Regions from separate parts of the Pantoea sp. X-Soil-ISGK-275 genome, predicted to be linked through region 2. Evidence: predicted binding sites of a transcription regulator. Region 2 holds the regulator's gene; each other region holds the start of a gene.
What was found. Region 2 encodes CRP, which controls carbon source genes, mostly activating them, when cyclic AMP is high. Its sites were predicted from a motif close to ATGTGANNNNNNTCACAT; they were not measured.
Positions count from the first base shown of each region.

Region 1: AC6I8A_RS13835 (YfcZ/YiiS family protein) is a predicted target of CRP. The motif match lies at 1,660-1,677, and genes of this name have one in related genera.
Region 3: deoC (deoxyribose-phosphate aldolase) is a predicted target of CRP. The motif match lies at 1,263-1,280, and genes of this name have one in related genera.
Region 4: AC6I8A_RS01805 (YjcB family protein) is a predicted target of CRP. The motif match lies at 1,904-1,921, and genes of this name have one in related genera.

Region 1 covers NZ_AP035976.1:2,973,797-2,976,921, forward strand. Annotated here, with positions in the region: gene fadI (acetyl-CoA C-acyltransferase FadI) at 1-1,103, opposite strand, end outside; gene AC6I8A_RS13835 (YfcZ/YiiS family protein) at 1,270-1,566, opposite strand; gene fadL (long-chain fatty acid transporter FadL) at 1,926-3,125, shown strand, end outside.
Region 2 covers NZ_AP035976.1:3,851,307-3,854,431, reverse strand. Annotated here, with positions in the region: gene AC6I8A_RS17965 (YccS/YhfK family putative transporter) at 1-1,559, opposite strand, end outside; gene crp (cAMP-activated global transcriptional regulator CRP) at 1,618-2,250, opposite strand; gene AC6I8A_RS17955 (OsmC family protein) at 2,555-2,959, shown strand; gene AC6I8A_RS17950 (phosphoribulokinase) at 3,011-3,125, opposite strand, start outside.
Region 3 covers NZ_AP035976.1:3,547,169-3,550,293, forward strand. Annotated here, with positions in the region: gene deoA (thymidine phosphorylase) at 1-376, opposite strand, end outside; gene deoC (deoxyribose-phosphate aldolase) at 439-1,218, opposite strand; gene AC6I8A_RS16455 (TatD family hydrolase) at 1,511-2,290, opposite strand; gene AC6I8A_RS16460 (patatin-like phospholipase family protein) at 2,287-3,125, opposite strand, start outside.
Region 4 covers NZ_AP035976.1:402,583-405,707, forward strand. Annotated here, with positions in the region: gene AC6I8A_RS01795 (oligosaccharide flippase family protein) at 1-495, shown strand, start outside; gene AC6I8A_RS01800 (ATP-grasp fold amidoligase family protein) at 504-1,454, shown strand; gene AC6I8A_RS01805 (YjcB family protein) at 1,511-1,792, opposite strand; gene soxS (superoxide response transcriptional regulator SoxS) at 2,047-2,478, opposite strand; gene soxR (redox-sensitive transcriptional activator SoxR) at 2,577-3,053, shown strand; gene AC6I8A_RS01820 (glutathione S-transferase family protein) at 3,097-3,125, shown strand, end outside.

The sequences.
Region 1 (3,125 bases), 880 kb from region 2:
TTCAGCACCTCGCGCGCAAAGCGTTCGTCACGGAACATTTTCAGGTTGGCTAAGGTTTGTGCGGCAAAGGCTTCGTGCATATCAATCAGCGTCAGATCGTTGAGCGTGATGCCGGCGCGGTCCAGCGCCAACGGCGAAGCGTACGCCGGACCGAGCAACATGTCCTGCCAGACATCAATCGCCGTAAAGGCGTAGCTGCGCAGATAGCCAAGCGGCTGAATGCCGAGTTCGCGCGCGCGCCCTTCACGCATCAGGATCACCGCTGCGGCGCCATCGGTCAGCGGCGTGCTGTTGGCGGCGGTCACCGAACCGTGGCGACGATCAAATGCCGGGCGCAGTTTGGCATAATCGGCGGCGCTGGCGTTGAAGCGAATATTGTTGTCTTGCTCGATGGGCGCTTTCCACGGCGGCACAAATGCGGGCATCACTTCCTGGCTTAACACGCCCGATTGCCAGGCGCGCGCCGCATGCTGGTGCGAACGCAGCGCTAACGCGTCCTGCTGTTCACGCGTGATGCCGTGACTTTTCGCCATCTGCTCGGCGGTATCGCCCATGCGTAATCCGGTGGAATACTCCGCCACCGCCGGTGGCACTGGCAACAAATCGCGCGGACGCAAACGACGCAGGATGCTGAGTTTTTGGCTGAAGCTGCGCGCTTTGTTGAGATCCACCAGCGCACGCGCCAGCGTTTTACTGACGCCAATCGGCAGCACCGAGGATGAATCCGCGCCACCGGCAATGCCGGCATCAATGGTGCCCGCCATTAAACTTTCCGCCACGTTTGCCACCGCCTGAAAACTGGTGGCGCAGGCGCGGCTAACGCTATAGGCATCGGTATGCACACCTAATCCGGTGCTCAGAACAATTTCACGCGCAATGTTGGGCGCTTCCGGCATCTGCACCACCTGGCCAAACACCAGTTGATCGATAACCTCGACCGGTAATTCGCTGCGCGCCACTAGTTCGCTGATCACCATGCGCCCCAGCTCCAGCGCGGGAATGCCGTGGAAATCGGTCGCCTGACGGGCAAAAGGGGTGCGTAATCCGTGGGTTATGGCGATACGTTCGCCCTGACGCGTCAGCAGCGGCTGCGCTTTACTCATTGCAATCACCTGTATTTTTCGACCGGGGCATCATTGCCAAACAGGTCTGACCTGATCATCAGTGTTAACTAAGTGTTGCTAAGTAGCCAATAAGCAGAGGAAAAAAGTGCGAGGGAATACACGAAAATGAGTTAAGGCTGCCGAAGGGGTTTCGGCAGCGACGGGATTAGCGTAGGCCGAGCTGGAAAATCAGGGTTTCCGCCTGGCAGGCAAAGGTGAAGTCGATAGACAGGCGCACAGCGTCGCCTTCATTGGCAAATTCCGCGCGAATATCGCAAGGATCGGATTCCACCTGACGCGCGCGCTCAGTCAAATGCGCCAGCATCGCTTCCGCCGCATGACGATCGGCAAACACGCCAGACCAGCTTGCGGTGCAATCGGTGTTATCCATCACGGTTCCCACATCGACACAGCAGCAGGCCGCCGTTTCGTTCGCACTACATTTTTTAATGGCATCAGTCATGGTTTTCTCCTGACGATAAATTCAACACAATCGGATCATTTTCTGCCGCAAAGTGTACGCCTGCTGCGTTTTCACATCCACGATCAAGCCGCTAAGTGACGAATATCACACTAAAAATTGATCCACAGCAAAATTGAACGTTATGTTTAAGTCGAACCGCTAAGATTTTGTTAAGCAGATCTGATTTTATCGATCAAATCAGAAATATTTAAAAAACAATATTGCAACAAATACACAGGTCGGACCTATACTCGTCGCACTGGTCTGATATGTGGTTTTGTCGTCAGTCCCTACAATTCGCCGCTCTTTGTTACGCGACGTAACAACGTTAAATAATAAATCTAGATGAGGTTGTGGTCATGAACCATAAAAACCTGTTTGCAAAGTCAGCTGTGGCAGCTGCAGTAACGCTCGTCTGTTCTCATGTTTACGCCGCGGGCTTTCAACTGAATGAATTCTCAGCAATTGGTTTAGGTCGTGCGTATTCCGGTGAAGGTGCGATGGGTGATACCGCCGCCTCTGCCAGCCGTAACCCGGCAACTATGGCGTTGATGGATCGCCCTTCTTTCTCTATCGGCGCAGTTTACATTGACCCTGAAGTGGATATTAGCGGTCAAAGCCCTTCTGGTCGCAGCCTTGATGCCAAGAATATTGCACCGAATCAGTGGATCCCTAATCTTCACTATGTGCATCCGATTAACGATCAGTGGTGGATTGGTGCGTCTGCAACCTCAAACTATGGTCTGGCAACCGAATTCAATAATGGCTATACCGCAGGGGGTTATGGCGGCAAAACCGACCTGATGACCGGCAACTTTAATATCAGCACCGCTTATCGACTGAATGAGAATTTCAGCTTTGGTATCGGATTTGATGCGGTTTATGCCAAGGCGAAGATTGAGCGTTATGCTGGTGAATCTGGCGCAGCGCTGGGCATTCCTGCCGATACCCAAATTGCCCATTTAAAGGGTGATGAATGGGGTTACGGCTGGAACGCCGGCATTTTGTATGAAGTGGATAAGAACAACCGCTTCGGTTTCACCTATCGCTCAGAAGTTAAAATCGACTTTGACGGCGATTACAAAAGCAGCCTGCCGGGTTACGTGAACTCTCTGCCACAGGCACAGCTGTTAGGCCTGCCTTACGGTACCGGCGGCTCAACCATTCCGGGTTCTCTGACACTGAATCTGCCTGAGATGTGGGAATTGTCCGGCTACCATAAAGTCGCACCACAATGGGCGGTTCACTATAGCCTTACGTATACCAGCTGGAGCCAATTTCAGGAGCTGAAAGCCACCGGCAGCAATGGCCAGACGCTGTTTTACAAGGATGAAGGCTTCCACGATGCCTATCGTATCGCGTTAGGTACCTCGTACTTCTATGACGACAACTGGACCTTCCGTACCGGTATCGCCTTTGATGACAGCCCGGTTCCGGCCGATAAGCGTTCTATCTCCATCCCGGATCAGGATCGTCTATGGTTGAGCGCCGGTGCGTCATACGCGTTCAATGAAGATGCTTCCGTCGACTTGGGTATTTCTTACATGCACGGTCAGAAA
Region 2 (3,125 bases):
GCATCGTGCGCGTTCTTGCGCAGCAGTCCGCTTTGCCACTGTGGCCACAGCCAAATCATCCCGGCGAAGGCAATCAGGCAGCCCATCAAGGTATCCATCATGCGCGGCAGCAGAAACTGTGCGCCGTTGAGCGACAGCAGCTGCAGCGAATACACCGCCGTGACGGTGAAGCCAATCATCGACCAGCCGTAATATTTCCGCGTGATCAGATAACTCGCCAGCGTGATCCCTAGCATAAACAGCAGCGTGATCGATTCCGGCACCGCCAGCTGGAGCGACGCGGCGGCGATCAGCAATCCGGCAAAAGTGCCCAGCGCACGGTGCTGGATGCGCACGCGCGTCGCGCTGTAACCGTTCTGGCTGACGAACATGATGGTCATCAGAATCCAGTAAGGTTTGGGAATGTTGAAGAACAGCGCCAGCGCGCTGCCAAACATCAGCATCACGGCAAAGCGTGCCGCGGTGCGTAACGCGGTGGATTTGAATGACAGATAACTGCGCAGCGCGGGTAACAGCGGCAAACGGCGCTGGCGATCGGCCATCAGGTCACGCGTGTAGAGCGGCTTCTGCGTACGCAACACGCGGGCGATGCGGCTGAAGTGATACAGGCAGAAGTTGCCGACCGGGTTATCCGGATGCTGGCGCGCAATTTTCTCCAACGCGCCGAGCTGTTTCTCCATATGAAAACGGTCTGGCAGCTGATGGTAGAGAATTGCATCCGCCAGCACGCGCAGTCGCGCCGAGATGATTTTGGCGTTCCAGCGAATCACCGCTTCGGCGTGGCTCTCTTCAACCAGCTTCTGCACCTCTTCCGGCTGATGCAAACTCACCGAGATGTGTTCCTGTAAATCCAGCGCCACCTGGAAAGCGCGCGTCAGGCGTTTGTGGCTGTTATCGCGACTGGCCGACAGCATATGCATTTGCTGGTAGCAGGTGGTGATGAGATCGACCGCCTTTTGCTGACGTGCCAGCAACGGTGGCAGCGCTTTTTCCGGATCGGTCAGCTGCGTCAGTAAGGTGTATTTGGCATCGCAGTAATCCGCCAGCTCGCGGAACAGCAGGCTGAGCGACTCGCGCATCGGCTGCTCTTTCCACAGCCAGAACCAGAACCAGTTGAATAAGCCGTACCACAGCGTGCCGCCAATGTAGAGCAGCGGCGGCACCCACATCGGCATGCGTCCAACCAGGCTGAGCGTGAAAATAGCGGCAATCAAAGTCGCGGGCAGCAATCGTGCATGCAGCGGGCCGATTTCGCCGGTCACGCCAATCAGCAGCGGCAACGCCAGCAAAATCAGCGGCAGCGGAACCTGATAAGCGGTGAGGATTTGCATCAGGAAACTGCCGGTGGCAAACAGCGAACCCCCCACAATCAGGCGTTTGAAGAAGCGTTTGTGCGGCGTATCCAGACCCGCCATGTTGCAGCAGGCCGGCACTAACGAGAACAGCAGCCCTTTTTGCAGATCGCCAAACAGCCAGCCGAGAGCCACAGGCAGGCACAGCACCAGCGTTTGCCGCAGCGCATAGTTAACTTCGGGATGATAGATGATTCGACGCCACATCAGCTCATCGCAAATAGAAACGGCGCGATGTTGCCATCACGCCGTGGGTGAGAAGAAATTAGCGGGTGCCGTAAACGACGATGGTTTTACCGTGTGCAGAGATCAGGTTCTGATCTTCCAGCATTTTCAGGATACGACCCACGGTTTCGCGTGAGCAGCCCACGATCTGACCAATCTCCTGACGGGTGATTTTGATTTGCATCCCGTCTGGGTGAGTCATCGCATCTGGCTGTTTGGCCAGATTTAGCAGCGTTTGCGCGATACGTCCGGTGACATCGAGGAAGGCAAGGTTGCCCACTTTCTCAGATGTCACTTGCAGACGACGCGCCATTTGCGACGAAAGTCGCATTAAAATATCCGGGTTTACCTGAATCAGCTGACGGAATTTTTTGTATGAAATTTCAGCCACTTCGCAGGCAGACTTCGCACGTACCCAGGCACTACGTTCCTGGCCTTCTTCGAAAAGACCGAGTTCGCCGATGAAATCTCCCTGATTGAGGTAGGAGAGAATCATCTCTTTGCCTTCTTCATCTTTAATCAGTACCGCTACGGAACCTTTTACGATGTAGTACAGCGTTTCCGCTTTCTCACCCTGATGGATGAGCGTGCTTTTGGATGGATATTTGTGAATATGGCAATGGGACAGGAACCATTCGAGTGTAGGGTCTGTTTGCGGTTTGCCGAGAACCATTCGCTATTATCCTCTGTTGTAATCGTGCCCAAAACACAGGGGGCATTTTTCCCTGTCAGGCGGTTTAATCGTCGAGCGTTTCCAGTAAAGGAAAAATTATTCCGGGTGGACTCTTAAGCTACGCTTTTGATTCTTCCGGCCTTCGTCTGTGATGACGAAAATATTTTCAGCACTGTTTGTAGCACAGCTTTTGCGAGCTGTCTTGTGTTGTCTCGCTTCAGCACAAGGGGGATTACTCTGGATTGCTGTTTGTCAGGTGAAAGCGTACTCTGGCGGCAAAACCGCCGCTTCAGGAGAGAGAATAATGCAGGCACGAGTGAAATGGGTGGAAGGTCTTACCTTTCTCGGAGAATCCTCATCTGGCCATCAGGTATTAATGGACGGTAATTCCGGTGATAAAGCGCCAAGTCCAATGGAGATGGTGCTGATGGCCGCGGGCGGCTGTAGCGCCATTGATGTGGTGTCGATCCTGCAAAAAGGGCGCAGCAATGTGGCGGATTGCGAAGTGAAACTCACCTCAGAACGCCGTGAAGAAGCGCCACGCATTTTTACCACCATCAACCTGCATTTTATCGTCAGCGGCAAAGCGTTGAGCGATAAAGCGGTTGCGCGCGCGGTTGACCTGTCAGCGGAAAAATATTGCTCGGTGGCGATCATGCTGGGTAAAGGCGTGGAAATTACCCACAGCTATGAGGTTGTCGAGTTGTAATCGGTCGAAGGGGAGGCATTCATGCCTCCCTTTTCACCGCCCGCACCAAACCTATTCAATCCGCTTCCCTTCAATCAGTCGCTGTACCAGCGGCAGCATAATCAGCTCCATCGCCAATCCCATTTTGCCGCCCGGCACCACCAGGGTATTGATGTGGGAAATAAAC
Region 3 (3,125 bases), 300 kb from region 2:
TATCCAGCGTGCCGCCGGTGTGGCCGAGGCCGCGCCCGGAGATCATCGGCACATAACCGCCGCACGCCGCCACCATCGGGCCGAGCATCAGCGACGTGACATCGCCGACGCCACCGGTGGAGTGCTTATCAACAATCGGACCGTTAAGATTCAGCGATTTCCAGTTCAGCACCGTGCCGGAGTCACGCATCGCCATGGTCAAGGCCACGCGCTCGTCGAGCGTCATATCATGGAAATAGATGGTCATCGCCAGCGCGGCAATTTGACCTTCCGAAACGCTGTTGTCGCGCACGCCGTTGATAAAGAAGCGGATCTCCGCTTCACTCAGCGCCTGACCGTCGCGTTTTTTACGAATAATTTCTTGTGGCAGGAACACAATGGCCTCCCCGGAATAGAGAGGTCGCCATAAATGGCGACCCTACGAACATCGATATGAACTTAATAACCGGCTTTGCTGGTCGCGGTTTCGTGGCCCAGCGTATTCAGCAGGCTTGCCAGCAGGCTGGAGGCACCGAAGCGGAAATGACGCGCATCCGCCCAGCCTTCACCCAGAATGTCGTCTGCCAGCTGCAGATAAAGCGCCGCGTCTTCTGCAGTGCGCACGCCGCCCGCCGGTTTGAAACCAACCTGCTGCTTCACGCCTTTGTCGCGGAGCACTTGCATCATGATCGCCGCCACTTCTGGCGTCGCGTTGACCGGCACTTTACCGGTGGAGGTTTTGATGAAATCGGCACCCGCATCGATAGCGATTTCCGAAGCGGCACGAATCAGCGCTTCGTCTTTCAGCTCGCCACTTTCGATGATCACTTTCAGCAGCACGTTCGCCGCCGCGCAGGCTTCTTTACAGGCTTTCACCAGCTCGAAACCGATATCGCGGTTGCCGGCAATCAGCGCACGATACGGGAACACCACATCCACTTCGTCAGCGCCGTAGGCGATGGCCGCGCGGGTTTCAGCCAGCGCGATCTCAACATCATCGTTGCCGTGCGGGAAGTTGGTGACGGTGGCGATGCGGATTTCCGGCGTACCCTGCTCGCGCAGCGCTTTACGTGCCGCTGGGATGAAACGCGGATAGATGCAGATGGCAGCGGTGTTACCGGCTGGCGATTTCGCCTGACGGCACAGCGCGATCACTTTCTCGTCGGTGTCATCTTCGTTCAGGGTGGTTAAATCCATCAGTTGCAATGCGCGCTGTGCTGCTGCTTTCAGGTCGGTCATGATGCTCTCCAAAATTCAGATCGGCGGGCACAACCCACCGGGTAATGTGATAATTCTAACAACTACCGTGACAACGAATTGCGCTTCATGTCACACGAAAAAGAAAACCTGTTATTTAAATACAGTTATTTAGTGATTCTAATCACAAATAATCACCAGTCAGGCCGAAATGCGCCGCGATGGCTGTTGTTATTATTATCACAAAAATGGGCGAGAAAGTGTACTCTCAGCTTTATCAATGTAGCTAATCAGGCGTAAGGCAGCGTAAATGCAGAATCTGTCGGGGGGAGAATCAGGCAGGCAAGGCGAACAGTTGCTGGCTGTTATGCCACAGCGCGTCGGCAATCACTTCGGGGGATTCACTGCGTAACTGGCACAACACGTCAAACACATTGCGCGCCCGCTCCGGACGATTGGGCTGGCCCTGAAAACCGTGCAACGGCATATCGGGCGCGTCGGTTTCCAGTAATAACGCACTGAGCGGCAGGCTGGCGATGGTGTTGCGGGTTTTACTGGCGCGTTCATAAGTGATGGTGCCGCCCACGCCAATCGCGTAGCCGAGCTGAATAAAGCGCTCCGCCTGCTGCTGGCTGCCAGCAAAGCCGTGTACCACGCCACGTCGCGGCAGATCGTGACGACGCAAATGCAGCGCCAGCTGATCGTGGGTGCGGCGCGAGTGCAGGATCACCGGCAGATCGTACTGCTTCGCCAACCTGAGCTGCTTATCGAGCAGCCGCGTCTGTTTGGCGAATTGCGCATCGTCCATATAGAGATCGAGACCTATCTCGCCGATCGCCACCCGCTTGCTATCTGGCTTTTTCAACCAGCGCTCTAACTCATCAAGGTGTGCATCTTCCTGATGCTCAGCAATGTTGATTGGATGCAGGCCCAGCGCGGCATACAGCGACGGATGCTGCTGCGCCAGTTGCGTCACAAGCGCGAAACGGCTGGCATCCACGCTCGGTACAATGATGCGTTCCACGCCGGCCTGCGCAGCGCGTGCAATGCTGGCGTGCGCATCATCAACGAACGGCGGGAAATCGAAGTGGCAATGCGTGTCGATAAACTTCATGCCAGCGAACCTTTATCAAAATCGGCATCGTTTTCCGCCAGCGCGGGCGTAATCAGTGGGCGATTGTCGGGCGCATTCGCCACCGCTGCCGGCGGCGTAACCGTGGTTGAACGCACCAGCGGCTCAGCATCACTCAACCATTGACCAAGCGTGGCGAGGAAATAGCGCCCGCTGCGTCGGCCTAAATGGTAATCCTGATTCAGCGATGACAAGCGGCTGCCAAGCGCCATGCTCGCCAGCGGTTTTGGCGGACAGATTTCGATGATGCGCAGATTATCCGGCGGCTGCTCGATGAACTGCTGAATCTCGCGATAGCTCTCTTCATGCTGATGCAGGATGTTGATCATCGGCTGCAATGCGCTGTCGGACAAAAAGCGTTCCATGCGTTTAAACCACTTCGGCGTGTAGGACACCTGCGACGGCACGGTGCGGATCACGACAATGGTATCCGCGCCGCGGCGTGCAGCTTCGCGTACCGGAATTGCATCACTGATGCCGCCATCCAGATAACTCACGCCATCCATTTGCACGCCGCTGCGGTAAAAGCCGGGAATCGCGCTGGACGCTTTTAGGATGTCGTGCCAGTTGGTGCTGATCGGGTTGAAGTACTCGGCGCGGTAATCGTCGCTGCGGCAGGCACACATATAGAATTCGCTGCCTTTGGCAAACAGCCCTTCGGCGGTGTTGAGCGCCAGCGGGAATTCCTGTTTGGTGATATCGATTAGCCAGTCGAGATCGATAAGATGCCCGCCGCGCACGAATCGTAGCGGATCAAAGAACAGTTTGCTGGTGGTGTAACGGGAGATCACGCGTCGCGCGTAGCCAGGCTGGCCAC
Region 4 (3,125 bases), 3.4 Mb from region 2:
TCCTGGATTTTTATCCCGGTCGCCATCATCACTTCCTGCTTTTCGGAAATCTTCCGCGAGCGTGGAGAAGCCGCCATCAAGCTGACAGCACGGCTTAATGGTTATGTCATGGGTGTTTCATTGTTGTTGTTAGCGGTGATCGCAATGTACGGCGAAAAAATCATCATCGCTTTATATGGTCACGAGTACACACAGTCAGGAAGTCTCATTACGTTGTTGTCGTTAGCGACCTGCTTTTCGGCGATGGGGACCGTAGCGTATCGCTACATGGTCAAAGAAGGCGGGTTTAATTATCTGTTGAAGAAAATTGTTTGCCTGATGGTGATCAGCTTGCCGCTGTCGTGGTGGCTGATCCAGGGCTACGGCATCATGGGTGCCGCATGGAGCGTTTTCATCTCAGAATTGCTGTCTCTTACCGTAATGAATTACTCCTTCAAAAACGGCGTCATCCAAAAAATCCAGGTTTCCTCACTCAACTACAAAACCTACAAATGAGGTCAGATATGCTCAAGTTGAAAGATGAACTCAGAAGAAGCGTGCAGTACTTCATCAAGAAGATGCCCTGGGCATACCAGGATCGTATCTACTATTTTCATAAGTTCCGCAAACTGCCCAATTTGCGTGAGCCGAAAGTGTTTAACGAGAAGGTGCTGTACCGCAAATTCATCCATGGCGATTATCAGATGTATGGTCGTCTGTCGGACAAATATTCGGTGCGCGAATATATCGCCGAGAAAGTGGGCAGCGAATACCTGATCCCGCTGGTGTACGAGACCAGCGATCCCAGCTCTTTGCACACGCTGCCGAGCTGGAAAAATACCGTCATCAAGCCGAATCACGCCTCTAACATGGTGGAGATTTTGCTGGAAGAGCCGGATGCCCTGAAGAAGCAGCAGATTATTAGCGACTGCCATCGCTGGCTGAAGACCGATTTCGCCAACGAAGCGCGCGAGATTCACTATCGCTACATCAAGCCGCGCATTCTGGTGGAGCAGTACATTGGCGATGGTAAATCGGCGCCGATTGACTACAAGTTCCACATGTTCAACAAGCGCGACGGCAGCTTTGAGTATGTGTTGCAGGTAATCTACAACCGCTGCAATCCGCTGTTGTCGATGAACTTTTACGTCAACAACCTCAACGAGGCGTATCATAAAATTCGTGATACCGGTCTGGACGTGACGCCGCAAATGGCCTCGTTGCAGCACGCGTTGGCGTTGAGTAAAAAGCTGGCGAGTGATTTCGATTATGTGCGCGTGGATTGGTACATCGATAAAGAACAGATCTACTTCGGCGAGTTGACCTTTACGCCGGGCGCGGGTTTGGTGACCGGTCTGGATCGCGGGCTCAATCAGATGATGGGTGATATGTGGATTCAGGATCGTCGCGGTACGAAGATACCGGGCATCACGGTGACGGAAGTGACCATTCCGGCCGTATTGAAGAAAATTTAAGTATCACACAGCAAAATAAAAAACCCCGCTTCGGCGGGGTTTTTTATTGGCGGCGATTAAGGCATTGGCCAATCGGTTGGCGTCTGGCTCATCACTTCAATAAAGGCGTTTTTGGAGATTTCCATGAAGTTATGCAGATTCTCCATGCTCAGCGTGATACCGAGCAGGCCGGTGACAAACCAGCAAGACATGCCCACGCCAATACCACCGCACAGCAGCGCCATCACGTGATGACTGTTCTGACGCAGTCGAATTTTCATGGTGCTGGCGAAGAACATCATTACCGCACTCAGGAGTTCCCAGCGCATAACAATTAAACTGGTGGTTAAGGTGGCCATCTGCAAAAACCTCTTAGAATCAGTGATATCCCCGACATTCAATCGACATCACTGGCGGCGAAGAAGGAAGGTCAGGGAAGTCCTTCAGGCCGTCTTACTGAATACAGGAAAGTGTGACTTGGCTCACATTATATCACTCGATTTTAAATTTTGAACAAAATTTATACCGGGTCAGGTAGAAAGATTTTTATCGAACTGGAGGCTGAAGCAGGCAGGAAAAGCGAGGTGCGCCCGCAAGGGGCGCGCAGTAAAGGTTAGCTAACCGGGCAGCACTCGCCGGTTGTACGCTGGGCAAAACTGGTCATGTTGTTGTCTGCACAGTCAAAACTGAGCAAGCGTGGACGCTGAATCATCGCCTGGCGACGCATGGTGTGACGATAAGCGGTAGGCGTTTGTGAGAACTGACGGCGGAACACGCGCGAGAAAGTCTGCTGCGAGTCATAACCGTATTGCATCGCGATATCGAACACCGGACGCTGAGTTTGGCGCAGCGCTTCAGCGGCCAGCGTCAGACGACGTTCGCGAATATAGCCACCCAGCGTTTGTTTCGTGACGGCACGGAACATACGCTGCAGGTGCCATTTTGAGTAACCTGATTTTGCCGCGACTTCATCAATAGACAGCGCTTTATCCAGATTCTGATCGATCCAGTTGGACAGCGAATGAATGATTTCCTGTTGCATCATAGCCTCATCCTTCTGATGTTGTTTGCCTGGTGAGAAATTCGAAGTTTTGCTGGGGTGCGAGTATAATTCCTCAAGTTAACTTGAGGTAAAGGCCCTAAATGAAAAAAGAACGCAATTACCCGAAGCCGGTTTTAACGCCGGGTGAAGTGGCGAAGCGCAGCGGCGTGGCGGTGTCGGCGCTGCACTTCTATGAGACCAAAGGATTGATTTTCAGCTCGCGCAACGGCGGCAATCAACGTCGCTACAGCCGTGACGTGCTGCGTCGCGTGGCCATAATCAAAATTGCGCAACGCATCGGCATTCCGCTGGCGACGGTGAGCGACAGCCTGACACATGTGCCGGCCAATAAGCGCATGTCGACGCAGGAGTGGGACGCGTTGACGCAACACTGGCGCGAGGAGCTGGATAAACGCATCGAAACCCTGACGCGCCTGCGTAACGATCTGGATGGCTGCATTGGCTGCGGCTGTTTATCGATGCGCGATTGCCCGCTACGCAATCCGGGTGACCGCCTGGGCGAGCAAGGTTCGGGTGCGGTGCTACTCGATCCGGAACAAGACGAGCAAAAACGCTGATCGACTATACTTGGCGGAACACTTTTACCGGCAAGGAAACCGTATGATCACCGTTCACCATCTGGAAAACTC